4 regions of the Nocardioides montaniterrae genome follow, and region 1 is predicted to be linked to each of the others. Evidence: predicted binding sites of a transcription regulator. Region 1 holds the regulator's gene; each other region holds the start of a gene.
What was found. The regulator LexA, encoded in region 1, represses DNA repair genes until DNA is damaged. The targets are predictions, from matches to a motif close to TCGAACANNTGTTCGA.
Positions count from the first base shown of each region.

Region 2: ACYVJ3_RS05400 (alpha-ketoglutarate-dependent dioxygenase AlkB) is a predicted target of LexA. The motif match lies at 2,749-2,764, and genes of this name have one in related genera.
Region 3: ACYVJ3_RS06590 (HNH endonuclease signature motif containing protein) is a predicted target of LexA. The motif match lies at 4,264-4,279, and genes of this name have one in related genera.
Region 4: ACYVJ3_RS12145 (HNH endonuclease signature motif containing protein) is a predicted target of LexA. The motif match lies at 3,393-3,408, and genes of this name have one in related genera.

Region 1 covers NZ_BAAGSB010000001.1:252,861-260,079, reverse strand. The annotation lists gene ACYVJ3_RS01385 (SGNH/GDSL hydrolase family protein) at 1-311, shown strand, start outside; gene ACYVJ3_RS01380 (ATP-dependent DNA helicase) at 454-2,349, shown strand; gene ACYVJ3_RS01375 (MXAN_6640 family putative metalloprotease) at 2,336-3,937, opposite strand; gene ACYVJ3_RS01370 (MXAN_6640 family putative metalloprotease) at 3,990-5,648, opposite strand; gene lexA (transcriptional repressor LexA) at 5,703-6,440, opposite strand; gene ACYVJ3_RS01360 (LysM peptidoglycan-binding domain-containing protein) at 6,699-7,034, shown strand.
Region 2 covers NZ_BAAGSB010000002.1:396,752-403,970, forward strand. The annotation lists gene ACYVJ3_RS05385 (DUF2306 domain-containing protein) at 1-637, shown strand, start outside; gene ACYVJ3_RS05390 (3'(2'),5'-bisphosphate nucleotidase CysQ) at 647-1,429, shown strand; gene ACYVJ3_RS05395 (hypothetical protein) at 1,431-2,117, shown strand; gene ACYVJ3_RS05400 (alpha-ketoglutarate-dependent dioxygenase AlkB) at 2,114-2,728, opposite strand; gene ACYVJ3_RS05405 (GntR family transcriptional regulator) at 2,867-3,562, shown strand; gene ACYVJ3_RS05410 (chorismate mutase) at 3,598-3,897, shown strand; gene ACYVJ3_RS05415 (hypothetical protein) at 3,907-4,773, opposite strand; gene ACYVJ3_RS05420 (DNA repair helicase XPB) at 4,751-6,406, opposite strand; gene ACYVJ3_RS05425 (helicase-associated domain-containing protein) at 6,525-7,219, opposite strand, start outside.
Region 3 covers NZ_BAAGSB010000003.1:83,791-91,009, reverse strand. The annotation lists gene ACYVJ3_RS06605 (MarR family winged helix-turn-helix transcriptional regulator) at 1-167, opposite strand, end outside; gene ACYVJ3_RS06600 (MFS transporter) at 169-1,902, opposite strand; gene ACYVJ3_RS06595 (GMC family oxidoreductase N-terminal domain-containing protein) at 1,989-3,929, shown strand; gene ACYVJ3_RS06590 (HNH endonuclease signature motif containing protein) at 4,318-5,550, shown strand; gene ACYVJ3_RS06585 (2Fe-2S iron-sulfur cluster-binding protein) at 6,023-7,114, opposite strand; gene ACYVJ3_RS06580 (hypothetical protein) at 7,125-7,219, opposite strand, start outside.
Region 4 covers NZ_BAAGSB010000008.1:4,180-11,398, forward strand. The annotation lists gene ACYVJ3_RS12125 (deoxyribonuclease IV) at 1-274, shown strand, start outside; gene ACYVJ3_RS12130 (SRPBCC family protein) at 339-818, shown strand; gene ACYVJ3_RS12135 (discoidin domain-containing protein) at 866-1,867, shown strand; gene ACYVJ3_RS12140 (class II 3-deoxy-7-phosphoheptulonate synthase) at 1,856-3,193, opposite strand; gene ACYVJ3_RS12145 (HNH endonuclease signature motif containing protein) at 3,447-4,679, shown strand; gene ACYVJ3_RS12150 (hypothetical protein) at 5,151-6,041, opposite strand; gene ACYVJ3_RS12155 (oxygenase MpaB family protein) at 6,132-7,219, shown strand, end outside.

The DNA.
Region 1 (7,219 bases):
ACGCGCTCGTGGTGGTCCAGGGCGGCCTGAACGACCACGACGTGTCCGACACCGCGGTCGAGGCCGGCTTCGGTCGGCTGCTCGCCGCCACGAAGGGCCACGAGCTGGTCGTCGTCGGGCCGCCACCGGCTCCGTCGCGGGCGGCATCGGCCGCGCGGGTCGACGTACTCCTCGAGCGGCTGTGCGCCGCCGCGGGCGTCCCCTACGTCTCCACGATCGGGCTGCACCTGCCCTACCTGCCGGACCGCCTGCACCTCACGCCGGACGGCCACCGGATGTTCGGCGACGCCGTCGCGCTCGCCCTGGCATGAACCCTGTGGAGGAGCCGCCCGACTCGTCGGTCGGCTCCTCTAAGGTTCTCGGGTGTCATCAGCCGAGCAGCCTCCTGTCCGCGCCACCCTCGCGGCGGCGGTCGAGGCGCTCGGAGGTCAGCCCCGTGAGGGCCAGGCACAGATGGCAGAGGCCGTCGGCCAGGCGCTGAGCGGTCACCAGCACCTGCTCGTCCAGGCCGGCACCGGCACCGGCAAGTCGCTCGGCTACCTCGTGCCAAGCCTGCTCCACGACGACCGCGTCGTCATCGCGACGGCGACCCTCGCCCTGCAGCACCAGCTCGTCGAGCGCGACCTCCCGCGCCTGGTCGAGGCCGTCGGCAAGCTGCCCGGCGTCGACGCGTCGTACGCCGTCCTCAAGGGCCGCTCCAACTACGCCTGCCTGCACCGCATCCGCGAGGGCGCACCGGACGACCAGGGTGAGCTGATCCAGGCCGAGGACGCCCTCGGCGCGCTCGGCAAGAAGGTGCTCGAGCTGCGCGAGTGGGCCGAGTCCGAGTCGTCCGACGGCGGCACGGGGGAGCGCGACAACGCCCCGCGCCACACCGATCGCGAGTGGAAGCAGGTCAGCGTCAGCGCCCGCGAGTGCCTCGGGGCCGCGCGCTGCGCGTTCGGCCAGGAGTGCTTCGCCGAGCGCGCCAAGGAGAAGGCGCAGAAGTCGCACCTCGTCGTGACCAACCACTCCCTGCTCGCCATCGATGCGATCGAGGGCATCCCGATGCTGCCGGAGTATGACGCCGTGGTGGTCGACGAGGCCCACGAGCTCGTCGCACGGGTGACCCAGGCGGCCACCGCCGAGCTGTGGGTCGCTGAGGTCGAGCGGTCGGCGCGGCGCGCCGTACGACATGTCCAGGGCGACCAGGCGCACGACCTCGCCGACGCCGCCGACACGCTGCGGGCGGCCGTCAACGACACCGACGCCGGCCGGATCGAGACGCTCCCGGCCGACCTGGCCGACGCGCTGGCGCTGGTCCGCGACTCAGCGCGGGCGTGCATCTCGGCCTTCCCCAAGCAGGAGTCCGGCTCCGAGCCCGACGCGGCCTTCGCGCAGGCCAAGGCCGGTGTGCAGGACGTCTTCGCGGTCGCCGAGCGGATGGCTGCCAACTCCGAGCACGACGTGCTGTGGCTGAGCGAGGGCACCGACCGGCTGCCCCCACGACTCGCGATCGCGCCGCTCCAGGTGTGGGGCCAGCTGCGCGACAAGCTGCTCGCCGAGAAGACGGCCGTCCTCACCTCCGCCACCCTCACCCTCGGCGGCGACTTCAACGCCATCGCGACCTCCGTCGGTCTCAAGCCGACCGAGCGCATCGCGCCCGGCACCCCCACCGAGAAGACCGAGAAGGATCGCGAGCCGTGGGTCGGTGTCGACGTCGGCAGCCCGTTCGACTACGGCAAGCAGGGGATCCTGTACGTCGCCCGCCACCTGCCGCCCCCCGGACGCGACGGTCTCGGCCCCGCGCAGCTCGACGAGATCGTCGACCTCATCGACGCGGCCGACGGGCGCACGCTCGGCCTGTTCTCCTCGCGGCGTGCCGCCGAGGCCGCGGCCGAGCACGTCCGGATCAAGCTGCCGCACCTGACCACGCTGGCGCAGGGCGACGCCCAGCTGCCCGAGCTGGCGCGGCAGTTCGTCGACGATCCGCACACCTGCCTGTTCGGCACCCTCGGCCTGTGGCAGGGGCTCGACGTACCCGGTGACACCTGCCAGCTGGTGATCATCGACCGGATCCCGTTCCCGAGGCCCGACGACCCGCTCATGAGCGCCCGCGCCCAGGCGGCCGACAAGGCCGGCGGCAACGGCTTCATGCAGGTCTCCGCGACCCACTCGGCGCTGCTGCTCGCGCAGGGCGCCGGGCGGTTGATCCGCACCCACACCGACCGTGGTGTCGTCGCGGTGCTCGACCCACGGCTGTCGACCGCCCGCTACGGCAGCTTTTTGAAGGCGAGCCTGCCGCCGATGTGGTCGACGACAGACCCGCAGGTGGCCCGCCAGGCGTTGAAGCGGCTCAGCTCGCGATGACCTGCACCGACGCACCGGGGTTGTCGTCGGTGGAGGTGCCCATGCAGGTGTGGTCGAAGCCGAGGTACTGCCAGCAGTTGTAGCCGACGCCCGCGTTCACGATCGTGAGCTGGACCCAGGCGACCGAGGCCTTGGTGAACGGGAGCGTGGTGGTCGCGCCGAGTGCCGGGTTCACCCGCTTGGTGTGGCCGTCGGTGGTGTGCACGACGATCGTGTCGAGCACCCAGTGACCCGGGTTGGCGTGGAACGTGACGCTGAGCTGGGAGGCGCTCGCCGCCGGCGTGACCTGGTACGTCGCCGACGACTGGTGCGCCAGGCTCGGCTTCCAGGTCGCCTTGTTGCCGAGCAGCTGCGGCAGGCTCGTCGTACCGGTCAGCGGTGCGGGCTTGTAGGCGCCGCCCTCTCGGTAGTGCTGGCCCGGGTGCAGGTTGGCGACGGCGAAGTTGCGCAGCTGGTTGCCGAACGTCGTACCGACCTCGTTGAGTGCGGTGCGGATCGCCACGATGGAGTAGCGGCGGCCGACCGCGAGCTGCCACATCCGCTTGACCAGCTTGGGCATGATGCCCTGCTTGGCGCCGTATCTCTCGGTGAGGAAGCGGAAGAAGATCCACGTGCCGTACTGGTGCCCGTCGCTGTTGAACAGGTCGAGCGCCTGGCCGGGGCGGCCCATCGGGCCGAGCCTGAGGTACTGACGGTTGTCGTTGATGGTGGTGTAGAGCTGGTCCTCGGCCCACGTAGCCGTGGCCTCCATGAACCACTGGTCCTCGTCGATGTCGTAGGCGAACTGCACCGCGTGGAAGTACTCATGGGCCGCGGTCACCTCGAGGTTCTGCTCGGGGGTGTGCGCGGGGAACTTCGTCTTGGAGTAGTTGTTGTCCAGCACGCAGTAGGCGTAGACCGCGTAGTGCTTGGAACCGTCGTTGTCGTCGTTCAGCTTGGGGTCGTCGGTGGTGCAGAAGCCGTAGACGCCGTTGTCGCCGACGTCGGCGAGGTAGATGTCGCGGCGCGAGTCACCGCCGCGCCCGCCGTCACCGCGCGGCGAGCGGTAGCCCGCCCGCTGGTAGACGCGGTCGATCCGGGAGAGCTGCTTGAGGTCGAACTCGACGACGTCCGGGATGCCGTTGTGCGCCCGACCGCTCCAGGTCCCACCGCGGCCGTCGTCCTCGCGAGGTACGCCGTTGCGTGCGTCCTGGGACTTCTTGACGTAGTGGATGCAGATCCGGCTCGTGCAGAGCTTGTGCTGCTTGGCACCGCTCTTCCAGCACACGCCGTCGGCCTTGGAGCAGGTCGAGGGCTGCGAGGGCCGGGCGAAGTAGCGCTCCGCGACCGCGCGCTGGGCCGGCGGCAGGCTGTTCTTGGTGACGGCCAGGTTGCGCAGCGCCATGGTCAGGTCCGGGTGACCGTTGCTGCCGTTGCCGGCCAGGATCTGCTGCACCGACTGCAGCGCCGCCTGGGCGTGCAGCAGCGCCCGGCTGAGGCCGTTCGCCCCCGGGGAGGGCGGTGTCGTTCCGGCGTACGCCGATGGCGTGGTGAGCGTGAGGCCCAGCGCGATCAGCAGTGCAAGGGTCAGGGTCCGGGTCCGAGACATGCACTCGAGCCTAAGCGGTCGTCCGCCGGACCGGCGAACGACCGCTCCCGTCTCAGCTCTTGTACGCCGTCGCGACCAGGCTGTCGGCGGTGTTGTCGTCGTAGCTGTGGCTCGACCAGCAGCTGTACTGCAGCTGGTTCGGGTTCGGCTGGTCCCAGCAGGAGAAGCGCGTCGAGGTGTTGAGGAGCTCGACCTCGACGTTCTTCACGAGCTGGTAGCCGAACTTGATGCTGACGGTCGCGTTGCCGCTGGCGTCCAGCTTGATCAACCGCATGGCGTGCGACCCGGAGCGGTAGTTGGTCCACAGCGTCGCCGCCGCGCCCCGCGCCCGGTTGGGCAGGTCGAAGTGCAGCCGCGGGCGCCAGCTGCTGGCCATGCCGCGGATGGTGCTCAGCCGGATGGCGACGTAGCTGAGGTGCTTCAGGGTGCCGTGGACCTTGACCACCTTCTTGCCGGGCCCCACGCGGGTGCTCACGGCGACCGGTGCGCTCGGGTAGTGGTTGGCCGCAGCCTCACGGAAGAACTTCGTGGGGTGGCGGGCCGCGAGGGCGAAGCCGCTGAACACCTTGGAGAGGCTGGTGCCGCGCGACGCGAGCACGGCCGAGATCGCCTGGGTGGAGTACATGTCCTGCGCGGCCGGGTTGGCCGCCTTGTTCGCGTCCATGTGCTGCCACAGGTTCAACATCACCACGGGCAGTGCGTTGTTGGCATCCATCTGCGGAGCGACGCGCTCGGTGAGGTAGCGGAAGAAGATCCAGGTGCCGTACCAGTGGCTGTTGTTGACGTCCATGGGCAGGCCCGGGTTGGAGATCGGGCTGTAGCGCAGGTACTGCAGGTTGTCGTTGACGTCGGTGTAGAGCTGGTCCTCGGCCCAGGTGGCCGTCGCCTCCTTGATCCAGTCGTCCTCACCGATGTCGTAGGAGAACTGGACGGCGTGGAAGAACTCGTGCGCGGCGGTGACCTGGACGTTCTCCATGGGCGTGTTCGTCGGGAACTCGGCCTGGGAGAAGTTGTTGTCGAGCACGCAGTACGCCGACACCGCGTAGTCGGTCATGTCCGGGTCGTCGCTGGTGCAGTAGCCGTAGGTGCTCGGGCCGAGGTTGGCCAGGTAGATGTCGGTCCACCCGTTGGGGCCATGGTTGGTGCTGCCGGAGTCATCGAGCGGCATGCGGTAGCCGGCCGCGGCGTAGACGGAGCGGACGTGCACCACGATGGCCAGGACCATGTCGACGTAGTCGGGCGTGGTGTTGGCGTCGGGGCCGTCCTGTGCGCTGACGCCGTTGGTCGGGTCCTCCGCCGCGGTGACGTAGTGGACGCAGATGCGGTCAGGGGTGGAGCAGACGTAGTGCGCGTTCGTGCGGTACACCGGGTCGCCGGAGCCGTCGCTGGTCGCGCTCGGGCGGGCGAAGAGGCGGTCGGCCTGGACCTGCTGGTCCTTGCTCAGCGACCGGTAGGCGACGCGCAGGTCCGACAGCACGATCGAGGCGTCCGTCGTCCGTTGGATGGCGCGGGCCTCGCGACGGGTGCCGTGGAACAGCGTCTCGGCCCGCTCGAGAGCGGCGGTGGCCTGTGCGTGGGAAGGCAGAGCGCGCCCGTGGCCGGGCGCGGCTGGCGGGGCAGGCGTGGCGGTCGCACTGAGCGGGCTCGCGAACGCGGTGCCGAGGACGAGGACGAGGACGCCGGCGTACGACCTGGCGCGGGTGCTGAGCATGCGCGCCAGACTAGGTGCGGAGCGCGGATTTCCCGCGCTCCGCGGCCTAGTGGACTAGACCTTCCGCAGCACCGCGGTGACCTTGCCCAGGATCGTGGCGTGGGTGCCGTCGATCGGTTCGAAGGCAGGGTTGTGCGGCAGCAGCCAGACCTTGCCGTCCTTGCGGCTCAGGGTCTTGACCGTGGCCTCGCCGTCGATCATCGCGGCGACGATCTCGCCGTTCTCGGCGGTGTTCTGCTGGCGGATCACGACGTAGTCGCCGTTGCAGATCGCGGCCTCGATCATCGACTCGCCGCTGACCTCGAGCAGGAACAGCTGGCCGTCGCCGACGAGCTGCTTGGGCAGCGGGAAGACGTCCTCGACGCGTTCCTCGGCCAGGATCGGGCCACCGGCGGCGATGCGGCCGACGAGCGGGACGTTGCTCGGCGTCGGCGCGGCGTCGTTGATGCCGGTCTCGTCGAAGCTCGACTCGGCGTCGTCGGTCGGGCCCGCGCCGGTGAGGGGCTTGCGCTTCTGGAGGCTCTCGGGCAGGAACACCTCGATCGCGCGGGGCAGGTGCGGGTCGCGGCGTACGAAGCCCTTGGCCTCGAGGGCACGCAGCTGGTGGGCGACGCTGGAGGTGCTGGTCAGGCCGACGGCCTCGCCGATCTCGCGCATGGAGGGCGGATAGCCGCGGGAGTCGATGGCCTTCTTGATCGTGGTCAGGATGCGCTGCTGGCGCGGGGTCAGGCCGGAGCCGTCCGGGGGACCGTCGGGGAGCTCGCTGACCGGGCGGATCGCCTTCTTCGTCATGCCTCCGACCGTAACCCCGATCACTCCCGTGATCAAACAGGTGTTCGAGGTGGGCGTGTCGCGGCGGCGTACGACACGCCGTCGAACAAGTTTGCGATGAAATGCACGGGATTGTTCGAATGGGTGTTCTAACATCGTCCATGTGTTCGATCGAACGTCTGATCGAGATACGGACAGGACCTTCACCGAGGGTTGTGTCGGTGCCTTCCGCTTGACTCTGATCGAACACGGACCAGACCCACTTCCCCGGAGGTCACGATGAGCACCATCAGCTTCAGCCCCACCTACGACTACCGCCCGCAGCTGCGCCTCACGCGCCGCGGCCGGCTGGTCGTCCTCGCCCTCGCGCTGATCGCGATCTTCGCGATCGGCCTGGCGGTCGCCTCGGCCTCCGCCGGTGGCGCCCACGCGGGCGACGCTGACGTGCACGTCGTGACCGTCCACCCCGGCGACACCCTGTGGGACATCGCCGGCACGGCCGCGGGGTCGGTCGGCGTCACGACGGGCGAGATGGTCCAGCGCATCACCGACCTCAACGACGTCACCGACGGCATGGTGTACGCCGGCCAGGACCTCCGGGTCCCGAACAACTAGGACTCCGCGCCCCGGACGGCGCGGTTCACAACTGAATACAGACTTCGCCTGCCGCCTCGACCCCGGCAGGCGTTGGGGAAGACGAGAGCCCGGTCCAGATTTCCCCTGGACCGGGCTCTCGCGGTTTTTCCACAGGGGCAGGCCGACGCTGTTGATCGCCGGGTGGTCGCGTGTGAGCGTCGGGC
Region 2 (7,219 bases), on a different contig from region 1:
GACCTACGCCTTCGCGCTGCTGTGCACTGCACCCTTCCTCCGGCTCGGCTACCTGGTGTTCGGCGTCGTGTGGCCGCACGGCACCCAGGAGGTCAGCAACCTGGCCGGGGCCGGGATCCTCGCCTTCCTCGCACCCTCGTCCGGAATCGTGGTGGCCCGCTTCGTCCCGGCGCCACGGTCTCCACGGCTGGCTGCTCGAGAGCTCTCGCCGGTGGCACGGGCCGGTTTCGCGGCCCTCTGCGTCATCGGCGTCGCTGCGCTCGGCTGGCAGTACGCCGAACACTTCTCTGGCCTCGACCGGGTGAGCTGCTGCTGGTGGGTCGCCGCGGCGATCGTGACGCTCGTGTCGCTCCGTTGCCGAAGGGCGGCGGCCGACCTGAGCGCGCGCCGGGACTGGGGTGTCTACCTGGGCTGCCTCCAGCTCGCCTTTCCGGTCACTGCGGCACTGTGGGCGGTCTTCGGTGCGGCCTGGGGAGTCGAGCGCGGCTACTACGCCGCCCTGCTCACCGGACCAGCGCTGGCCATCAGCGTCGGGGTCCTCGTGGTCGCCGCCAGCCGTTGGCGGCTCCGCCCCGCCGAGGCGAAATCCGCGGTCCGGGCACCGGTCCGCGCGACCCCGGACGTCGCGACGCCCTAGGCTGACGCCGTGACTTTCGACGCCGGTACGCCGTCCCCCGAGGTCGTCGCTGACGACCACCAGCTCGCCGCCTGGCTGGCCGAGGCCGCCGGGCAGCGCCTGCTCGAGGTCCGCCAGGAGGGTCTGCAGGGCAAGGAGCTCAAGGACGCCGGCGACCTCGCCGCGCACAACCTGCTGATGGAGCTGCTCGCGACGTACCGTCCCGACGATGCCGTCCTCTCCGAGGAGGGCAAGGACGACAAGGCCCGCCTGAGTGCCTCGCGGGTGTGGATCGTCGACCCGCTCGACGGCACGCGCGAGTTCTCCGAGCCGCCGCGTGACGACTGGGCTGTGCACGTCGCCCTCTGGGAGAACGGCGAGCTGACCGTCGGCGCCGTCGCCCAGCCGGTCATCGGCGAGACCTTCAACACCGGCACCCCGCCGGTCGTCCCGGCGGGCACCGCCGAACGCCCGCGCATCGCCGTCTCCCGCAGCCGTCCGCCGGCCTTCGTCGCCGCGCTGGCCGCCGAGCTGGACGCCGAGCTGGTCCCGATGGGCTCGGCCGGCGTGAAGATGATGTCCGTGGTGCGTGACGTCGCGGACGCCTACGTCCACGCCGGTGGCCAGTACGAGTGGGACTCCGCGGCCCCGGTCGCCGTCGCCCGCGCGGCCGGGCTGTTCACCAGCCGCGTCGACGGCAGCGAGCTGCGCTACAACCAGGACGACGTCTACCTCCCCGACGTGATCGTCTGCCGTCCCGAGCTCTCCGAGCAGATCCTGGCCTTCATCAAGGCCCACGGAACCGAAGCCTGAGTTGAGCAGGCACCCCGGCGAGCGCAAGGGCGCGATCGACTGGCCCCTGGTCTTCGCCGGGGCCGGTGCGGCCGTCACGGTCGCGGTCGTGCTGTCGTCGTTGGGTGCGGCCGGGACCCTGGTCGGGGCGGCCCTCGGCAGCGTCACCGCCACGGTCACGACCGCGCTCTACAAGCGCGGCATCGAGACCAGCCACCGCAAGGCGGCCGCTCAGGCGGCCGCACTGTTCCGGGCCGGGTTCGCCCAGCAGGCCGCTGAGGCCGGCGACGTCGCCGCCGACTCCGTCGACCTGATGGTGCCCGCGCCCTCGCCCGAGGCTCCGCAGCGCTGGGCGCTGCCGTGGGGCCGGCTGCTGGTCATGGCGGCCGCGGTCTTCCTGTTCGCGCTCGTCACGATCAGCGCCGTCGAGCTCCTCGCCGGGCGGAGCATCTCGGCGATGTTCGGTGGTGACAACACGCGGGGTACGACGGTCGTGGAGGTGTTCCACAAGGGCGGGCACCAGCCGGCTCCCGCGCCGCCCACGGTCACCACGACCGTGACCGTCCAGCCGACGCCGACCCTGTCCACACCGGTGTCCACGCCCAAGCCGTCGACGACCCTGACGCCGTCCGAGCCGCCCAGCCCGACGACCGGCAGCCCGACGACCTCAACGGCCGCGGCGAGCCCGACGTCGCAGGCGACGCCCTAGAAGACGTTCAGCGGCCGGAACTGGACCGAGATCCGCGGGCCGGCCGAGGCGACCTTGGGGACGGCGTGCTCCCACGTGCGCTGGCAGCTGCCGCCCATGACGACCAGGTCGCCGTGGCCCATCTCGACGGCGATGCTCTCGCCGCCCGAGCGTGGCCGGAGGCAGAGGCGACGCGGGTCCCCGAGCGAGACGATCGCGACCATCGTGTCCTGGGTGCTGCCACGACCGATGGTGTCGCCGTGCCAGGCGACGCTGTCGCGGCCGTCGCGGTAGTAGCAGCAGCCTGCCGTGCGGAACGGCTCGCCGAGCTCGTCGGCGTAGTGGGCGGAGAGCGCCTCGCGGGCCTGCGTCAAGGCGTCGTGGGGGAGGTCCTCGCCGATCATGTAGGTGTGCACCAGGCGCGGTACGTCGACGACGCGGTCGTACATCTGGCGCCGCTCCGCGCGCCAGGGGACGTCGGTGACCATTCGTGCGAAGACGTCGTCAGCGCCCGGGAGCCAGTCGCGTGCGACGTCGATCCAGGCCCCGTCGGTGAGCGGCATCCGCTCGATCGCCTCGCACCCGGGACCGGCGTCCGCCTCCGGGGCGAAGAGGGCCGTCTGGAAGTCCATGCTCGGACGCTAGCACGAGATCGAACAGGTGTTCGGGAGCGGCCGCGTGCCGCTGGCGGGTAAATCTTTTCCGTTTTGCGACGGGGCCGGTGCTCCCGCCCCTAATCTCTGGCCGAGGAACTGTCCAGGGGGATCAGGTTGAAGACGACGGCGCTCAAGCACGTGGCGATCCGCGAATACGTCCGTGCTCTCGTCGCGGACAGCGCGCCCGGTGCCGCCGCACCGTCCGAGCGCGACCTGGTCGACCGCTTCGGCGTGGCTCGCATGACCGTCCGTCACGCCCTGGACGCCCTCGTGTCCGAGGGTGTCCTGGAGCGGTTCCCCGGCCGCGGCACGTTCGTCGCGCGCCGCCAGCGCGTCCGCACCCGGGTCACCGGTCTCAGCGAGGAGCTCGAGCGTCGCGGCCAGGTCGCCGAGTCACGCAGCATCATGGCCGTGCGGTGCCCCGCGCCGCTGCGCATCGCCCAGGCGCTCGAGGTCGAGCCGGGAAGCCAGGTCATCCGGTGGCGTCGGCTCCGGCTCGCCGACGGCCGGCCGCTGTGCCTGACCGACACGTTCCTCAACGAGGTGCTGGTGCCGGACTTCCTCGACGGGGACCTCCCCAGCAGCCTGTACGCCGACCTGCAGCGACGCGGTCGCCGCCCGAGCTGGGTCGAGGACGCGATCAGTGCGGCCGGTGCGTCCGCGGACGACGCCAGGCTGCTCGAGCTCGACGAGGGGGCGGCGGTCCTGCGCCAGTCGCGGCGCGCGCTCTGGGGCGAGCGACCGATCGAGCTGTCGCGCACGATCTACCGCGCCGACGCGCACGTCTTGTCGCTCCAGCTGGAAGCCTGATCGATCCGGCGCCGCGCGTGCGGCAGGATTGACCCATGACCGCCGACGCCGCACGTGCCGAGCTGCTCCGACTCCGGTCGAGCATCGACAACCTCGACGCCGCACTCGTCCACCTCCTCGCCGAGCGCTTCAAGTGCACCGAGCAGGTCGGGCGCCTGAAGGCGACCGCCGGCATGCCGCCGGCCGACCCGGCCCGCGAGGCCGTGCAGATCGCCCGCCTGCGCACGATGGCCGAGACCTCCGGCCTCGACCCGCACTTCGCCGAGCAGATCCTGGGCGTGATCATCGCCGAGGTGATCCGCAACCACGAGCAGTTCGCCGGCGAGACCGACTGACCGGTCGGTTCAGTCCAGCCCGCAGGTGTGCAGGCCGTCGGCGATCAGCGCCCGCTTGCCCGCCTCGCTCATAGGCAGCTCGAAGCTGCCGGTGACGCCCTCCGCGCGCAGGGTCAGCCGGAACGTCGCGGCGGTGCCGCCCTCGGAGAACGCGTGGCCGTCGCAGCGGACCGGCTCGACGGGAAGACGCACGTCGTCGTTGCCGAGGGTGGTCCGCGGTGCCCAGGCGCCGCCGTGCTCGGGCCCGAACAGGTATGTGCCGTTGACGGCGAGGAGCCGCACGCGGCCGGGTACGCCGGTCCGGCGTACGTCGAGCGTGAGGTTGCCACCGGTCACGGCCGGTGACCACGCGAGGCGGACCATCCGGGTCACCGCGAGCCGGAAGCACTCGGCGGCGACGTACCGTCCGAGATCGGCGTTGACATCGGTCACGGGTCGGTCGGTGACGCGGCCCGCGGCGGTGATCGTGAGGGTTCCGGAGCCCCCTGTGCGGGCCGGGCGCGGGCCGTCGCAGCGGGGTGCGGGCAGGGGCAGGGGGAACTGGCGATGCGAGGTCGGCGGCATCGCGCGGAGCCGCTCGGCGGTGATCGGCGAGGTCAGCCGGGCGTCGCGGTAGACCATCCGCTGCGGGTGGACCGTGCGTGCCGTGCCGTTGGTGATGAGGACCTGCACCTGGTCGTGGGCGCGGTCGTGGGACGACTGGGTCATCGCGACGTCGAGGCGGCCGCTCGGCGGCAGGGTCGGCGTCGCGATCATCGTGATCGACGGCGACGCGCTCGGGCGCGCGTCCGGCGAGGAGCCGCAGGCGGCCAGGAGCGCCCCGGCCGCGGCCAGGGTCGCCGCGATGGCGGTCCTAGACCGACAGGTCGTCCGCATCGACGATCCGGTAGGCGTAGCCCTGCTCGGCGAGGAACCGCTGGCGGTTCTGGGCGAACTCGGCGTCGACGGTGTCGCGGGCGACGACGGTGTAGAACCGCGCGACCTTGCGCTCGCCGTCGGGTCCGGGAGCACCGGGGCGCAGGAGCCGACCGAGCCGTTGCGCCTCCTCCTGGCGTGACCCGAACGAGCCAGAGACCTGGATGGCCACCTCGGCCGACGGCAGGTCGATGGAGAAGTTCGCGACCTTGGAGACGACCAGCAGCGAGATCTCGCCGGTGCGGAAGCCCTCGAAGAGCCGCTGGCGCTCCTTGACCGACGTCTCGCCGGTGATCACCGGGGCGTCGAGCTTGTCGGCGAGCTCGTGGAGCTGGTCGATGTACTGCCCGATCACCAGCGTCGGCTGGCCGGCGTGCTGGGCGAGCAGCGAGCGCACGACGCCGATCTTCTCCGGCGTGCACGCGGCGAGGCGGTAGCGCTCCTCGGCCTCGGAGGTCGCATAGACCAGCCGTGCGCTCTCCGGCAGGGTCACGCGCACCTCGACGCAGTCGGCCGGGGCGATCCAGCCCTGCGCCTCGATGTCCTTCCACGGGGCGTCGTACCGCTTGGGGCCGATCAGGGAGAACACGTCGCCCTCGCGGCCGTCCTCGCGCACCAGCGTCGCGGTCAGGCCGATCCGGCGGCGTGCCTGGAGGTCGGCGGTCATCCGGAAGATCGGCGCCGGCAGCAGGTGGACCTCGTCGTAGATGATCAGGCCCCAGTCGCGGGCGTCGAGCAGCTCGAGGTGCGGGAACACGCCCTTCCGCTTGTGCGTGAGCACCTGGTACGTCGCGATGGTGACCGGGCGGATCTCCTTGACCGAGCCGGAGTACTCGCCGATCTCGTCGGCGGTCAGGCTCGTGCGCTTGACCAGCTCGTCCTTCCACTGTCGCGCGGAGACGGTGTTGGTGACCAGGATCAGCGTGGTCGCCTGGGCGTGCGCCATCGCCGCCGCGCCGACGATCGTCTTGCCGGCGCCACACGGGAGCACGACGACCCCGGAACCGCCGTGCCAGAACGACTCGGCCGCCTCGGCCTGGTAGGAGCGCAGCTCCCAGCCGTCCTGGGCGAGCTCGATCGCATGGGCCTCGCCGTCGACGTACCCGGCGAAGTCCTCGGCCGGCCAGCCCAGCTTGAGCAGGGCCTGCTTGAGGTTGCCGCGCTCGGAGGGGTGGACCGCGACGGTCATCTCGTCGAGGCGCTCGCCGAGCATGCCCTGCACCCGCTTGGCGCGCAGGACCTCCTCGAGCACCGGCTTGTCGGTGGTGCGCAGCGTGAGCCCGTGGACCGGGTCCTTCTCCAGCGTGAGCCGGCCGTAGCGCGCCATCGTCTCGGCGACGTCGACCAGCAGCGCGTGCGGCACCGGGTAGCGGCTGTAGGTCAGCAGCGTGTCGACGACCTGCTCGGCGTCGTGCCCGGCCGCGCGGGCGTTCCACAGGCCCAGCGGGGTGAGCCGGTAGGTGTGGATGTGCTCGGGCGACCGCTCGAGCTCGGCGAACGGCGCGATCGCCTTGCGGCACTCCTGGGCCTGCTCGTGGTCCACCTCGAGCAGCAGGGACTTGTCGCTCTGCACGATGAGGGGTCCGGCGGTCACCCACCCAGCGTACGGTCCTGCAGGTTTCCCAAGGGATGCAGGGAAGCCTGCGCATCCCCGTGGTTGCAACGCTGGGGGAGTGCAGGTTCGGCTGCATCCCTTGGGAAACCTGCAGCCCTCAGGAGACGGGCTCGACCTTCGTCACCCGGTGGATCGGGAAGTGCCGCTCGATGTCGGCCTCGTCGACGTCGTACGCCGTCAGCTGGCCACCCTCGACCGAGACGGGCCGGACCTCGCGCTCGATGACCAGGCCACGGTTGTCGAGGTGCCCGATCCGGACCGTCGCGCCGCGCTCGATCGCGTCGCGCAGGGCGGAGAGCGCGGTGGCGGGGGAGCCCGAGGTGGCCGGCCGGGCCGCGGCCTCGGCGTCGCCCTCGCGCAGGTGGCGCAGTGCGACCGCGACCTGCGCCGCTCGGCGTGCGTCGCCCGCGGCTGCGGTGGGGCCGCTCGACTTCGGGGTCCGGGCGCGCAGCGAGTCGGCCGCGCCCACGCGGACGACCCCGTCGGCGCCCTCGACGACGGGGGAGAGGCCGAGCTCGCGCAGCCGCGGCAGGAGTACGTCGACCGGGGTGGTGGTGACGACGACGGTCGGCGCGATCCGGCGCAGCCCCAGGGCCGGGGCCTTCGGGTGGCGCAGCAGCTCGGCCAGCGCCACCTCGTCGTCGGATCGGATGAAGCCCGTGGCGACGCCGACGCGCAGCCGCCCGAAGGAGCGGACGGTGTCGTCGACGAGGTACGACAGCGGCTGCGGGACCTCGGTGCGCGACGAGGTGGCCAGGAACGCGTGGATCTCGGCGCCGCTCCAGCCGATGT
Region 3 (7,219 bases), on a different contig from region 1:
GCGCTGGCCCGGCACGGTCCGAGACGCGAGAGCGCGTACAACGCGCTCAGGCCGCTGGCGGCGACGCCCTCCTTCGGGGCGCTGCGCCGGAGGTCGCGCAGGAGCCGGACCATCGCGACGTACAGGTCGGCGGCGACATCGCCGTCGCGCTCCTGGTCGGTGGTCACGTCACTCCTCCTCGGGGAGTGCCATGTTGACCGCGGCCTCGCCGACGACCGGCTCCTCGGCATGGACGTACTTGCCGCCGGCCAGCCACGAGGTGAGCGCGGCGAGCAGGCACATGCCGGCGGCGGCGCCGAAGACCACGATCAGGCCGTGGTGGAAGGGATCCGACATGAGCTCGGGGAAGAACTGCTTGCCGGTCAGGGTGGAGAGGTCCGGCGAACCGAGCGAGATGCCGTGCGCCTGGATCTGGTCGAGGATCGTCCGGATCGGGTTGAAGCCCAGGAACGAGGCGAACAGCGAGGCGACCGGCGGCATCTGGCCGGCCGCGTCGGCGGCCTTCGCCGCGACCCCGTGGGCAGACAGGCCGCCCGTGAGCGTCGACGGCAGCTGGGAGGCGAGGCCGGCGATCATCAGCGAGAAGAAGACGCCGATGGACAGCGACGAGCCGGCGTTGAAGAACGTCCCGCGCATGCCGGACGCAGCCCCGCGCTGGTGGGCAGGGACGGAGTTCATGATCGCGGAGGCGTTGGGGGCCGCGAAGAGTCCCATCGCCAGGCCGTTGACCAGCAGCAGCGTCGCGAAGACGCCGTAGGCGAAGTTGGCGGGGATCAGCAGGAAGCCCACGAACGTGGCGGCCGCCAGGATCATCCCGCCGGTGGCGAACAGACGGGCGCCGAAGCGGTCGGAGAGCACGCCGGACAGCGGGCCCGCGATGAGGAAGCCGACGGTCAGCGGGAGCATGTAGATGCCCGCCCAGAGCGGCGTCGACTCGTAGGAGTAGCCGTGCAGCGGCAGCCAGATGCCCTGCAGCCAGATGATCAGCATGAACTGCATGCCACCGCGGGCGATCGACGACAGCAGTCCGGCCAGGTTGCCGGCCCAGAACGGCCGGATCTTGAACAGGCTCATCGCGAACATCGGGTCGGCCGAGCGGGTCTCGATCCAGCAGAACAGCACGAGCACGACCGTCCCGCCGATCAGGCCGGTCAGGACCCACGGGTTCGTCCAGCCCATCGTGTGCGCACCGTACGGCTGGATGCCGTAGGTGATCGCGACGAGGATCGAGGTCAGGCCGACCGCGAAGGACAGGTTGCCGGGCAGGTCGAGGCTGCCGTGCCGGCGTACGCCCGTCTCGTGCAGGGACAGGTAGGACCAGATCGTGCCGACGACACCGATCGGGACCGAGACCCAGAAGACCAGGCGCCAGTCGATCTCCGACAGGACGCCACCGATGATCAGACCCAGGAACGACCCGGCGACGGCGGCGACGTTGTTGACGCCCAGCGCCATGCCCCGCTTCTCGGGCGGGAAGGCGTCGGTCAGGATCGCGGTCGAGTTGGCGAAGAGCATCGAGCCGCCGACACCCTGGAGCACGCGGCCGACGATCAGCCACATCGCTCCGTGACCGCCGGTGAACGGGTCGAGCGAGAGCAGGATCGAGGAGATCGTGAAGACGACGAAGCCGAGGTTGTAGATCTTCACCCGGCCGTACATGTCGCCGAGGCGACCGAGCATCACCACCAGGACCGCGGAGACGACCAGGAAGCCCATGATCATCCAGAGCAGGTAGCTCACGTTGCCGGCACCGAGCGGGTCGAGGTGGATGCCCTTGAAGATCGCCGGCAACGAGATCAGCACGATCGAGGAGTTGATGGTGCTGATCAGGATGCCGAGGGTGGTGTTGGACAGTGCGACCCACTTGTAGCGGGGACTGTCGACGTCGGTCCGTTTGCTCACGTCGAGCGAATTTATTTCACATCGGCTAAGTAAATCCAGCCCACGCGCCCTGTCGCTGCGAATGTGATGCGCACTACAGTCCGCGCATGGCCTTCAGCGAGAAGCAGATCGCCGCGATGCGGCTCATCGCCGACACCTTCGTCCCCGGCACGGACGACATGCCCGCCGCCAGCGAGACCCGGTCGGTCGACTTCGCGTTGAGGATGGCCGAGCGCAACCCCCGAGCGGCCGAGGTCAAGCAGCTCAAGCTGCTGCTCGCCGGCTGGAACTCACGCGGTCTCGGGCTCGCGCTCACCGGCAAGCCGCGCCGCTTCTCCGACCTCCCCACCGCCGAGCGCGAGGCCGCCCTCCGGTCGTTGCGCGACTCGAGGATAGGCGCCAAGCGTGCCCTCTTCTGTGCCCTGAAGGGTGCCTCGATCGGCCCGTACTACATGGCCGGCGGCGAGTCCGTCTGGGACGCGATCGGCTATCCCGCACCGCCCGGGGTCATCGACAACCCGCCGGCACCGACGATCACGCCCGTTCCGGTCACCGGCGACGTCACGCTCGACTGCGACGTCGTCATCGTCGGGTCCGGCGCCGGCGGTGGCACCGTCGCCGGCGTCCTGTCCGAGGCCGGCCTCGACGTCATCGTGCTCGAGGCCGGGCAGATGCACGACGAGCGCGACTTCGACGGCAGCGAGGAGCACGGCTTCGGAGAGCTGTACGCCGCCGCGCCCGCCGCGACCACCGAGGGCCAGATGATGCTGCTGGCCGGTGCAGGCCTGGGCGGAGGCACCGTCGTCAACTACTCGACGTCGTTCCGCACCCCCGATCACGTGCGCAAGGAATGGGCCGGTCACGGCGTACCCCAGTTCGACACCGACGAGTACGCCGGCGCGATGGACGCCGTCTACGACCGGCTCGGCGTCAACAGCGACAGCAGTGCCGCCTCGTCGCGCGACGCGATCATGGAGCGTGGTGCGGCCGCCCTCGACTGGCCGGCCGCGCCGATGCCTCGCAACGTCAAGGGCTGCGACCAGGGCATCGAGTGTGGCCGCTGCGGCCTCGGCTGCCGGATCGGGGCCAAGCAGTCGACTGCGAAGACCTGGCTCGCCGACGCGGCCGGGCGCGGGTCGCGCATCCTGACCGACGTCAAGGTGCGCAGCATCGACCGCTCCGGCGGACGAGCCTCGGGCGTCACGGGACGTACGTCGAACGGCCACACGGTCACCGTCCGCGCCCGCGCCGTCGTCGCGGCCGCGGGCGCGATCCAGACCCCCGCCCTCCTCCAGCGCAGCGGGCTGACCAACCCCAACATCGGCAAGAACCTGCGACTGCACCCGGCGACCGCGATCATGGGCGTGCTCGACGAGCGGGTCGAGCCGTGGACCGGCGGCATGCAGACGAGGTACGTCGACCAGCTCGCCGACCTGGACGGCGAGGGCTACGGCGTCATCTTCGAGACCGCTTCGATGACACCCGGGTTCGCCAGCTCATTCATCGGCTGGCGCAACGGCGCCGACCACCTGCAGCGCATGAAGCAGTCGGCCCACATCGCCGGCATCGGCGTGCTGCTGCGCGACAAGGACTCCGTCGGCACCGTCAAGGCCGGCAAGGACGGCGAGCCCGTGGTCCGCTACACCCTCTCCCCTGGCGACACCGACCGGATGCTGCGGGGCTTCGACGGTGCCGCGCAGATCCTGGAGGCCGCCGGCGCCCACACCATCTACTCCCCGCACCAGGCGATCGCTGAGTACTTCCCCGGCAAGCAGGGCTCGCGCCAGGCATGGGTCGCCGAGTGCCGACGCCTCGGCTTCGCGCCGGGCAAGGTCGCCGTCGGTTCGTTCCACATCCTCGGCTCCGCGCGCATGGGCGGCTCCCCCACGACGTCAGCCGTCGACCCCGACGGCCAGGCCTGGGACCTCCCCGGCCTCTACGTCATGGACGGCGCCTGCTTCCCCACCGCCTCCGGCGTGAACCCGATGATCTCGATCGAGTCGATCGCGTACATGTCGGCCAAGCGCCTCGCCGCCAAGCTCGCCTGACTCGCCTGCTGATCGCCGGTTGCCGCTGGCCGGTGCTCCGCGGCGTCGACTGGCGGCCGCGCTTATCCGACCGTCTCCCGCCGTCAAGGATCCTCGCTTCGCTCGGCCCGCTTCGCGGCGCCTACGGCGTCCTTGACCGCGGGTCCCGGACGGTCGGATGGCGGCGCGGATGGGCGGCGGCTCGCTTCGCTCGCGCCGCCGCCAAGCGGCCGCCTCCCGGCCGTTGGTTGAGTAGCCCGAGCCGCTAGGCGAGGGCGTATCGAAACCAATTCCGCCGGCAGCGAAAAGTGGCTCTGACCTGCACGTCTGGTCGAATCTTGCATTGAGGAAACGTTCGAACACATGTATGATGAAGGTACGAATCAAGCCTCATCTCTCGGGAGTCACCATGACCGCAGCATCGGTGTCAGAGCACCCGATGCTGCGTGCAGTGAACACCTCTCGCCGCGCCTTCGCCGGCGTCGCTTCAGTCGAGCCCGTCTACATGACACCGGGCGACAAGGCCACGGCGTTGCGTGGGCTGGCAGCGTTGAAAGCCCAGGTCGAAGAGGCCGAGATGCGGGTCCTCGCCGCCGCCGGCGACCTCGCCCAGGACGCCGGCGCCCGCGACGCCGGGATGTGGCTGGCCCACGAGGCCCACCTGGATCCCCAGAGCGTGCGTGCCGAGCTGAAGCTGGCGGAAGCCATCGACGAGCGGTGGCGCCAGGTCGGCGCGGGCATGCGGACCGGGTCGGTGAACCGTGCCCAGGCCCAGGTGATCGTCGCGGCGTTGGAGAAGCTCCCGCCCGAGATCGACCAGGTGACGAGGCGGCGCGCAGAGAAGCACCTCGTCGAGCTCGCCGGCCAGTTCGGACCGCGTGAGCTTCGCACCCTGGGCGACCGGATCCTGGCTGTCGTCGCGCCCGAGATCGCGGACGAGGCTGACGCCAAGGCGTTCGAACGCGAGGAACAACGCGCCCGGGTGAGGACCTCGCTCCGGTTCAAGCGCCTCGGCGACGGCCTGACGCGGATCGTGGCGTTGGTGCCGGATGCAGTCGCTGCCCGCCTGGAGACCTACCTCGACGCGTTCTCCTCCCCGCGGCAGGACGCCGAACACGCACCCCGGTCGCAGAAGCTCGGCCACGCCTTCTGCTCCCTCCTCGAGCGCCTCGACCCCAGCAAGCTCCCCGACCACGGCGGCGACACCACCACCATCATGGTCACCGTGACGCTCGAGGAACTGCGTCGCGACCTCGCCACCGCCGGCATCATCGGCTCCCTCGACAGCGACCTCCGCATCACCGCCGACGAAGCACGCCGCCTAGCGTGCACCGCGAAGATCGTCCCCGTCGTCCTCGGCGGCAAGGGCGAGATCCTCAACCTCGGCCGAGCACGACGGCTCTTCAACGCCGCCCAACGTAAAGCGCTGCGACTGCGCGACAAGCAATGCAGAGCGGAGGGATGCTCGATCCCTGCCACCTGGTGCGAGGCACATCATTCGCATCCGTGGAGTCAGGGCGGGAAGACCGACCTCGCTGGTGGCGTCCTGCTCTGCAGCCATCACCACCACGCGGCCCACGACCCCCGCATGACCCATGAAGTCATGCCGACCGGCGCCTGGCGCTTCCATCGACGGCCCTAGACATCGTGTGGATCTGGAGCCACCACGTGGCCACGAATCCACACGATGTGGCCGCATCGCGGTCGGCCGACGCCCGCGCCACCGTCACCACGCCGCCCACGACCCCGCGTCGCCCACGACCCCGAGTCGCCCACCGGCGCGTGGCGGTTCCACCGACGTCCCTAGACCAAGATCGTGGAGTCCCAGAGCCACCTGGCGACCCCAGAACTCCACAATGTCGAGCCACGGCCCAACCCACACACCGATGGGGCCGCCGAAGGCGGCCGCATCGCGTCGGCGCGAGCGAAGCGAGCCGCCGACACCCGCGCCACCAGCGCGCCGCCAGGGACCCGCAGTCAAGGACGCCGAAGGCGCCGCGCAGCGGGCCGAGCGCAGCGAGGATCCTTGACAGCGGGGAGCGGCGCGCTACGCGCGGCCGCCACAGTCGCAGAGTCGCCGCAGTCGCCGATCAGCGGCGACGCGCTCGCGCCCTCTAGCTGTAGGTGACCTTCACGGCCTCGGTCAGGGGGTGCGACTGGCAGCCGAGTCGGATCCCGTCGGCGAGGTCCTCGGCCTCCAGGACGTCGTTCTTGTCCATGCGCAGGTCACCCTCGATGAGGCGTACGGCGCACGCGGAGCACTCGCCCTCGCGACACGAGAAGGGCGCCTTCACACCCTTGCCCTCGAGGAAGTCGAGCAGCTTCACCGACGGGTCCCAGTCGTCGTAGGCGAAGGACTCGCCGTCCAGCTCGACCTCGACCGACACCGGTCCGGTCGGACCCTCCGCCACGGGGGGCTCCTCGGGCTCGAGGGCATCGGCCTGGTCGAGCTCGGCCTCGGCGCGGCGTACCTCCTCGATGTCGCCGAACGGGTTGCCGCCCAGTGACACGAACTTCTCCTGGTGGCGCTGGCTGCGGGGCAGACCGGCCTCCTTGGCGACGTCCATGACGGCCTTCATGAACGGCGCGGGACCACAGCAGAAGATGTCGAAGCTCAGGCAGGGAGCCATGAACGCGCGCAGCTGCTCGAGCGTCGGGATCCCCTGGACCGACTCCAACCAGTGGGTGACCTGGAGCCGTTCGGGGTGGGCGGCGGCGAGCTCGCGGAGCTCCCGGGCGAAGATCACCGAGGTGTCGTCGCGATTGGCGTAGAAGACGACGATCCGACCGGTGCCCTCTTCGAGGGCGGTCCGGATGATCGACATGACCGGCGTGACGCCGGATCCTCCGCCGAAGAGCAGCAGGTCCGCGTCGAGCGAGGCCGGGGTGAAGATGCCGGACGGCGGCAGCACGCGCATGGTGTCGCCGACCTCGAGGTTGTCGCAGATCCAGTTCGACGCGTAGCCCTCGGCGGTGCGCTTGACCGTCACGGTCAACGGTCCGCCGTCGTGGGGGCTCGAGGAGAGCGAGTAGCAGCGCGCGGCGATCCCGGTCCGGTCCGACGGTACGGCGAGGGTCAGGAACTGCCCGGGCTTGTACGCGAACTTCTCCTCGGCACCCGCGGGCACCGCGAAGCTGATCGACTTGGCGTCGGCGGTCTCCTCGACCACTCCGACGACATCCAGCACGAAGGACTCGATGTCCACGGGGTTCCTCTCAGTAGGACTCGTCGACGCCGACGGAGATCTCCCCGTCGCGCACGGCGGCGTCGATGCTAGCCATCATGTTCGGGCACGAGCGGTGGATGTCCC
Region 4 (7,219 bases), on a different contig from region 1:
CGCGACCGCCACCGTCGACCGGATCGTCGAGATCGCCGGCGCCGACCGGCTGCGGCTGATCCACGCCAACGACTCCAAGGACGTCCGCGGTGCGTTCAAGGATCGCCACGAGAAGATCGGCGCCGGTCACATCGGCGTCGACGCGTTCCGTGAGCTGTTCGCCCATCCGGCCACCGACGGCGTGCCGTTCGTCCTCGAGACGCCCGGCTCGCGCGACGCCGACGACCCCGACCTCGAGCTGCTCAAGCAGCTGCGTGCAGAGGTCGCGGGATAGGTCTGGATTTCGGCTCTGCCGCGGCGCACCATGGAGACTTGGGGGTCACCCGAGGAGCCCAGCCATGGCAGGTCACATCATCTACACCCACAGCACCATCCCGGCCCCGCCGGAGACGGTCTGGGACGTCATCACCGACGTCGCCCACGCCGACACGGTCCTGCGCAGCGTCACCGACGCCGAGGTCGGTCCCGACGCGACGTACACCGTCGGCACCACCTGGCGCGAGAAGCGCAACGTCTTCGGCCACCACGGCGCCGAGGAGCTGCACGTCGTGGAGTGCGAGCCGCCGCGGCGCGCACTGGTCGAGGCGGAGGCCGGCACCGACGTCATCCGCACCGCCTACCGGCTCACCCCGGCCGACGAGAACGGCTCGACGACACGGCTGGCGATGACCACCACGATCGACATGAAGCGGCGCACCGGCGTCTCCCGCGCGATGTGGAAGATGTTCGGCAACCACACCTTCGAGCACACCCGCAAGGTGCTCGAGCACGACCTCGAGGACATCGAGGCGGAGGCCGTACGCCGTACCGCCCGCTGAGGCCCGTCTCGCATCCGACCGCGGACTCGGGCACACTGGCCCGCGTCATGAACTACTGCTCGAGCTGCGGACACGCCCTGGGGGTCGGTCGCTTCTGCACCAACTGCGGGACCCCGGTCCCCGGTCGCCACCCCGACGCCGCCGCGAGCACCCCCGCGCCGCCGGCCGCACCCCCGTCGCCGCCGGCCTCGCCGTCGCCGCCGGCGCCGCCGGCGAACGGCCTGCCGTCCGCACCGCGCTACCCGTTGTACGCCGACTCGCCACTCGGCCAGATCCCCACGGCGCCGCCCGCGCAGCCCGCCACCGCGCCCGTCCCGCCGGTGCTGCCTCCGCCGCCGGCACCGCAGCCGCCCGCCCCGGCGTACGCCTCGGAGCCCGGCCGCAACCGCCGCGGCCCGCTCGTCCTGGCGGCTCTGCTCGCGCTGGTCGTGGTCGTCGCCGCCATCGTCGCCGTCAAGCTGCTCAGCTCGGACGGCTCCGACAAGGTCGCCGACACCGCCCGGCCGAAGCACCACGCCACGGCGAGGACCGTCCACACCCCGTCCACGCGGCCGTCCGAGATCAACCGCGGCCCCGGCAGCGACCTGACCGGGGACATCGACGATATCCAGGTCCCCGGCACCGCCACCCCCAGCACCGACCTGCGCGGCCGGCCGGTCACCTTCGGCGCCGCCCACCTGATCGATGGCGACCCGCAGACCGCCTGGCGGATCGACGGCGACGCCGCCGGCAAGTCGCTGACCATCACGTTCCCGCAGCCGGTCCAACTGACCTCGGTCGGGCTGATCAACGGCTACGCCAAGAAGTACCCCGGCTACAACGGCTACCTGCGCAACCGTCGCATCACCGAGGTCCGCTGGACGTTCGAGGACGGCTCGACCATCACCCAGGACCTCGCGAAGACCACCGCCCTGCAGACCACGGACGTGCACCCGGGCCCGACGTCGAGCGTCAAGCTGGAGATCGTCTCGACCGAGGCCACCCCCGGCCCGAACTACCGGCCCTTCACGGCCATCAGCGAGCTGGCGCTCGTCGGCTCAACGAGCTGAGATGAACTCCGCGACCTGGAACGCCATCTCCAGGGACTGGACCCGGTTCAGGCGCGGGTCGACGACCGACTCGTAGCGGTGCGCGAGGCCGTGCTCGTCGAGCTCCTCGCCGCCGCCGATGACCTCGGTGACGTCGTCGCCGGTGTTCTCCACCAGGATCCCGCCGGGCACCGTGCCGAGGCCGCGGTGCACCTCGAAGAAGCCCCGCACCTCGTCGAGGACGTCCTCGAAGCGGCGGGTCTTGTAGCCGGTGGAGGCCTCGAAGGTGTTGCCATGCATCGGGTCGCAGATCCACGCGACGTCGACACCCTCGGCGGTCACCTTCTCGACCAGCGGCGGCAGGCCGTCACGGACCTTGCCCGCACCGAAGCGGGTGATGAACGTCAGCCGCCCGGGCTCGTTCTCCGGGTTCAGCTTGGCAGCCAGGTCGAGCGCATCGTCGGCGGTGGCGTTGGGGCCGAGCTTGCAGCCGATCGGGTTGCGGATCGAGCGGAAGTACTCGACGTGGGCACCGTCGAGCTGACGGGTCCGCTCGCCGATCCAGACGAAGTGGCCCGAGACGTTGTACGGCGAGTCGGTGCGCGAGTCGATCCGCGTCATCGCGTGCTCGTACTCGAGAATCAGCGCCTCGTGGCTGGAGTAGAAGTCGACGCGGTGGAACTCGTCGGGGTTGGCGCCGATGGCCTGCATGAAGGTCAGCGCGCGCTCGATCTCGCCGGCCATCGCCTCGTAGCGGGCGCCCGCCGGGCTGTTGCGCACGAACTCGGAGTTCCACGCGTGGACCTGGCGGAGGTCGGCGTACCCACCGGTGGTGAAGGCGCGCACCAGGTTCAGCGTGGAGGCGCTGTGGTGGTAGACCTCGAGCAGGCGCTGCGGGTCGGGGATGCGCGACTCGGGGGTGAACTCGAAGCCGTTGACGGCGTCGCCGCGGTAGGCCGGCAGGGTCACTCCGTCGCGGGTCTCCATGTCGGAGCTGCGCGGCTTGGCGTACTGGCCCGCCAGGCGGCCGATCTTCACGACCGGGACCGAGGCGGCGTAGGTCAGCACGACCGCCATCTGCAGCAGCACACGCAGCTTGTTGCGGGTGTTGTCGGCGGTCGCGTCGACGAACGTCTCGGCGCAGTCACCGCCCTGGAGGATGAACGCCTCGCCCCGCGCGGCGGCCGCGATCTTCGCCTTGAGCTCGTCGCACTCACCCGCAAAGACCAGCGGCGGAAGGGTCCGCAGACGCTCGACGACGGCGGCCAGGGCCGCGGGGTCGGCGTACGTCGGCTGCTGGAGCGCGCCGATGGCGTGCAGCTGCTCGAGGGTGGGGACGGAACTCACAGGTCAAGGCTACCTTCGGCGCCTGACCTTCTCGATCGTGGCTCGGTCCGCAGATGGCGCTCTGGCAGGTCGCTGCTGGCCGGTGCGCCGCGTCGTCGACTGGCGGCCGTGCTTGTCCGACCGACTCCGCCGGAGTCCGCCGACAGCGAAAAGGTCCTCTGACCTGCACGTTTGGTCGAATCTTGCATTGAGAAACCGTTCGAACACATGTATGATGAAGGTACGAATCAAGCCTCATCTCTCGGGAGTCACCATGGCGACAGCATCGGTGTCAGAGCACCCGATGCTGCGTGCCGTCAACAGCTCGAGGCGGGCCTTCGCCGACGTCGCGTCAGTCGAGCCGGTCTACATGACACCGGGCGACAAGGCCACGGCGTTGCGAGGGCTGGCGGCGTTGAAGGCCCAAGTCGAAGAGGCCGAGATGCGGGTCCTCGCCGCCTCCGGTGACCTCGCTCAGGACACCGGTGCCCGCGACGCCGGGATGTGGCTGGCCCACGAGGCCCACCTGGATCCCCAGAGCGTGCGTGCCGAGCTGAAGCTGGCGGAAGCGATCGACGAGAAGTGGCACGTTGTGGCTGCCGGCATGCGAGCCGGCACGGTCAACCGTGCCCAGGCACAGGTCATCGTCACCGCACTGGAGAAGCTGCCCCCTGAGATCGACCAGGTCACCCGCCGCCGCGCGGAGAAGCACCTCATCGAGCTGGCCGGCCAGTTCGGTCCGCGTGAGCTGCGGACCCTGGGCGACCGGATTCTTTCGGTGGTCGCCCCCGAGATCGCGGACGAAGCCGACGCCAAGGCGTTGGAACGCGAGGAACAACGCGCCCGGGTGAGGACCTCGCTGCGGTTCAAGCGCCTCGGCGACGGCCTGACGCGGATCGTGGCGTTGGTGCCGGATGCAGTCGCCGCCCGGCTGGAGACGTACCTCGACGCCTTCTCCTCCCCGCGGCAGGACGCCGAACACGCACCCCGATCGCAGAAGCTGGGCCACGCGTTCTGCTCGCTGCTCGAGCACCTCGACCCCAAGCAGTTGCCCGACCACGGCGGCGACTCCACCACCGTCATGGTCACCGTGACGCTCGACGAACTGCGTCGCGACCTCGCCACCGCCGGCATCATCGGCTCGATGGAGGGCGACCTCCGCATCAGCGCCAACGAGGCCCGCCGGCTGGCCTGCACCGCGAAGATCATCCCCGTCGTCCTCGGCGGCAAGGGCGAGATCCTCAACCTCGGCCGAGCACGACGCCTCTACTCACCGGCCCAGCACAAGGCCCTCCGCCTGCGTGACAAGCAGTGCCGCGCCGAAGGCTGCTCGATCCCCGCCACCTGGTGCGAAGCACATCATTCACAACCCTGGTCCCGCGGCGGGAAGACCGACCTCGCTGACGGCGTCCTGCTCTGCAGCCATCACCACCACGTCGCCCACGACCCCCACATGACTCACGAGCTCACGTCGACGGGTGCCTGGCGGTTCCACCGACGGCCCTAGACATCGTGTGGATCTGGAGCCACCACGTGGCCACGAATCCACACGATGTGGCCGCCGAAGGCGCCCGCATCGCGTCGGCGCGAGCCAGCGAGCCAGCGCCACGTCGCCCACGACGCCACCGACCGGCGCCTGGCGATTCCACCGATGGCCCTGGACCAAGATCGTGGAGTCCCAGAGCCACCTGGCGACCCCAGAACTCCACGATGTCGAGCCAAGGCCCAACCAGTTGCCGATGGGGCCGCCGAAGGCGGCCGCATCGCGTCGGCGCGAGCGAAGCGAGCCGCCGACAACCGCGCCACCAGCGCGCCGCCAGGGACCCGCAGTCAAGGACGCCGAAGGCGCCGCGAAGCGGGCCGAGCGCAGCGAGGATCCTTGACGGCGGGGAGCGGCGCGCTAAGCGCGGCCGCCACACCGACCCGACAGGACCAACCCGGCTGGACCAACCCGCCAGCACCAACCCGGCAGAAGGGTTCAGCCGAGCCGATCCAACGCCGCCTGGGCACTGTCACGATCGGCGGTGGCGGTCCGGAGAGCGGCGGCGGTGCCGTCGCGGACCTCCTCGGCCTCGGCGAGGTCCTCGTCGAGGCCGTCGGACTCCTCCTCCAGCTCGGACAGGCGGCGGCGGAGCTCGTCGATCTCGGCCTGCAGCTGCAGCGATCGGGCCGAGAGACGGTCGACCTCGCTAGAAGCCGACGCGTGCTCCTCGGCGGCCTCCTCGAACGCGTCGGTCGCGGCAGCGAGCCGCTGCTCGGCCAGTGCTCGTGCCTTGGCCGTGCGATCGGGGTCCGGCACCAGGTGCAGGTCGGGACGGTGCGGCTCGGGGGCGGCCTGCGGGCTGGCGGCGAAGCCGAGAGCGTCCGGCAGCGCGACCGCTGCGACGATGACGTCGGGCGCGAGCGGCTCGATCCCGGTGGTCCGCAGACCGCGGACCAGGAGGCCGCTGCGCACGGCCCGGCCGCACTCGGCGTCGATCATGGCAGCGGTCAGCGTGTCCTCGACCTCGGCGGCGACCGCCTCGGTGACGCGATATCCCTCGTCCAGGGCGAGGCGACGTACGTGCTGGGTGACGGCGGCGGTGACCTGGCGGCGCTGCTTGGTGAGGGCGCGCAGCTCGCCGGCCGACATCGCCTGCTGCGCCTCGCGCAGGGCCGCGCCGACGGCGAGGAGCTGGTCGACCTGACCGGGTTCGCGGCGTACGAGCAGGTTGACCAGCCAGGCCGCGGTCGACGGCTTGCGCAACGCCTTCAGCCCGGCGGCGAGGTCGGTGCCCTTGGCGGCCTTGACCCGCGCGTCCCGCGCCGGAGTGAACTCGGCGAGCGGTACGGCGTACAGCTCGTCGGCGGCCTCCAGCAGGGCGTTCATGGGGCGAGTCTGCCCGACGGCACCCCTCCTGCGGCGGGCGGCACAGAACGCGACTGGTAAGCGAATGCTGCTCGTACTTAGCCTCGAGGCGTGAGCGTCGACCAGTCCCGCCAGACCATCCCGACCAGCCTGCGGCGTCTCGACGAGGCGCGCGAGCGACATGGCGCGTTCACCGACGCCTACCTCGCCGGGATGTGGCAGGGAGACCCGCTCGCCGACGCCTTCGTCGCGGACTTCGCGACCGTCGGCCACGGTCGGGCGATGCGGATGCTGCGCACCGCCTGCCGCGAGGGCATCGCGGCGGTGCCCGGCGCACCGGAGTCGCTGCAGGCCCTCATGGCCCAGGTGTACGCCGCCCCCGCGTGGCTGGACACAGCCGCCATCGAGGAGGCCAGCCGCTACACGTCGCGCTACTCGCTGGCGTCGGGGATCGTGCTGGGCGCGGCGTCCCTGGTCAGCGGCTACGCCAACTCGGTCGCCTCGCGCCCGCTGGAGATGACCGGGCGCTACATCGAGAACGCGGGCGCCCGCACCATCGAGGTGGGCTCGTGGCTGAAGGCCGTCAACCAGCCGGGTGGCCTGGAGCCGGGCTCCGAGGGCTTCGAGTTGACCGTCCGGGTGCGGATCATCCACGCGTTGGTCCGCGCTTCGCTCCGCGACCGTGACGACTGGGACCACGAGGCGTGGGGGCTGCCGATCTGCCAGTCCTACCTGGCCTACACGCTCGTCGAGTTCACCCTCATCCCGCTGCGGGGCATGCGGCGCATCGGGGCGCCGTACCTGCCCCCCGAGGAGGCCGCCGCCTACGCCCGCTGGCGCTGGCTCGGCCACCTGCTGGGCATCGAGGAGGCGCTGCTCCCCCGCGACGCGGCCGAGCAGGAGCGGCTCGAGTCGATCTACCTGCTGACCCGGCCGGTCACCGACGACTTCTGCCGCGCACTCGTCGCCGGCATCAACGCCGACTTCCTGGTGCCCGAGATCGAGGGGGTCCTGCCGACCGCGCTCGGCAACCAGGCGCCGCGGCTGGTGCACGCGCTGGAGCGGCTGTTCCTCGGCGACGAGATCGCCGACGAGCTCCAGGTGCCGCACACCCGGCTGACCCGCGTCCTCGCGACGGCAGGACCGATGCTGAAGCCGGGTCAACCACCTCCGCGACCGCAGCAGGAGGTCGCTGGAGC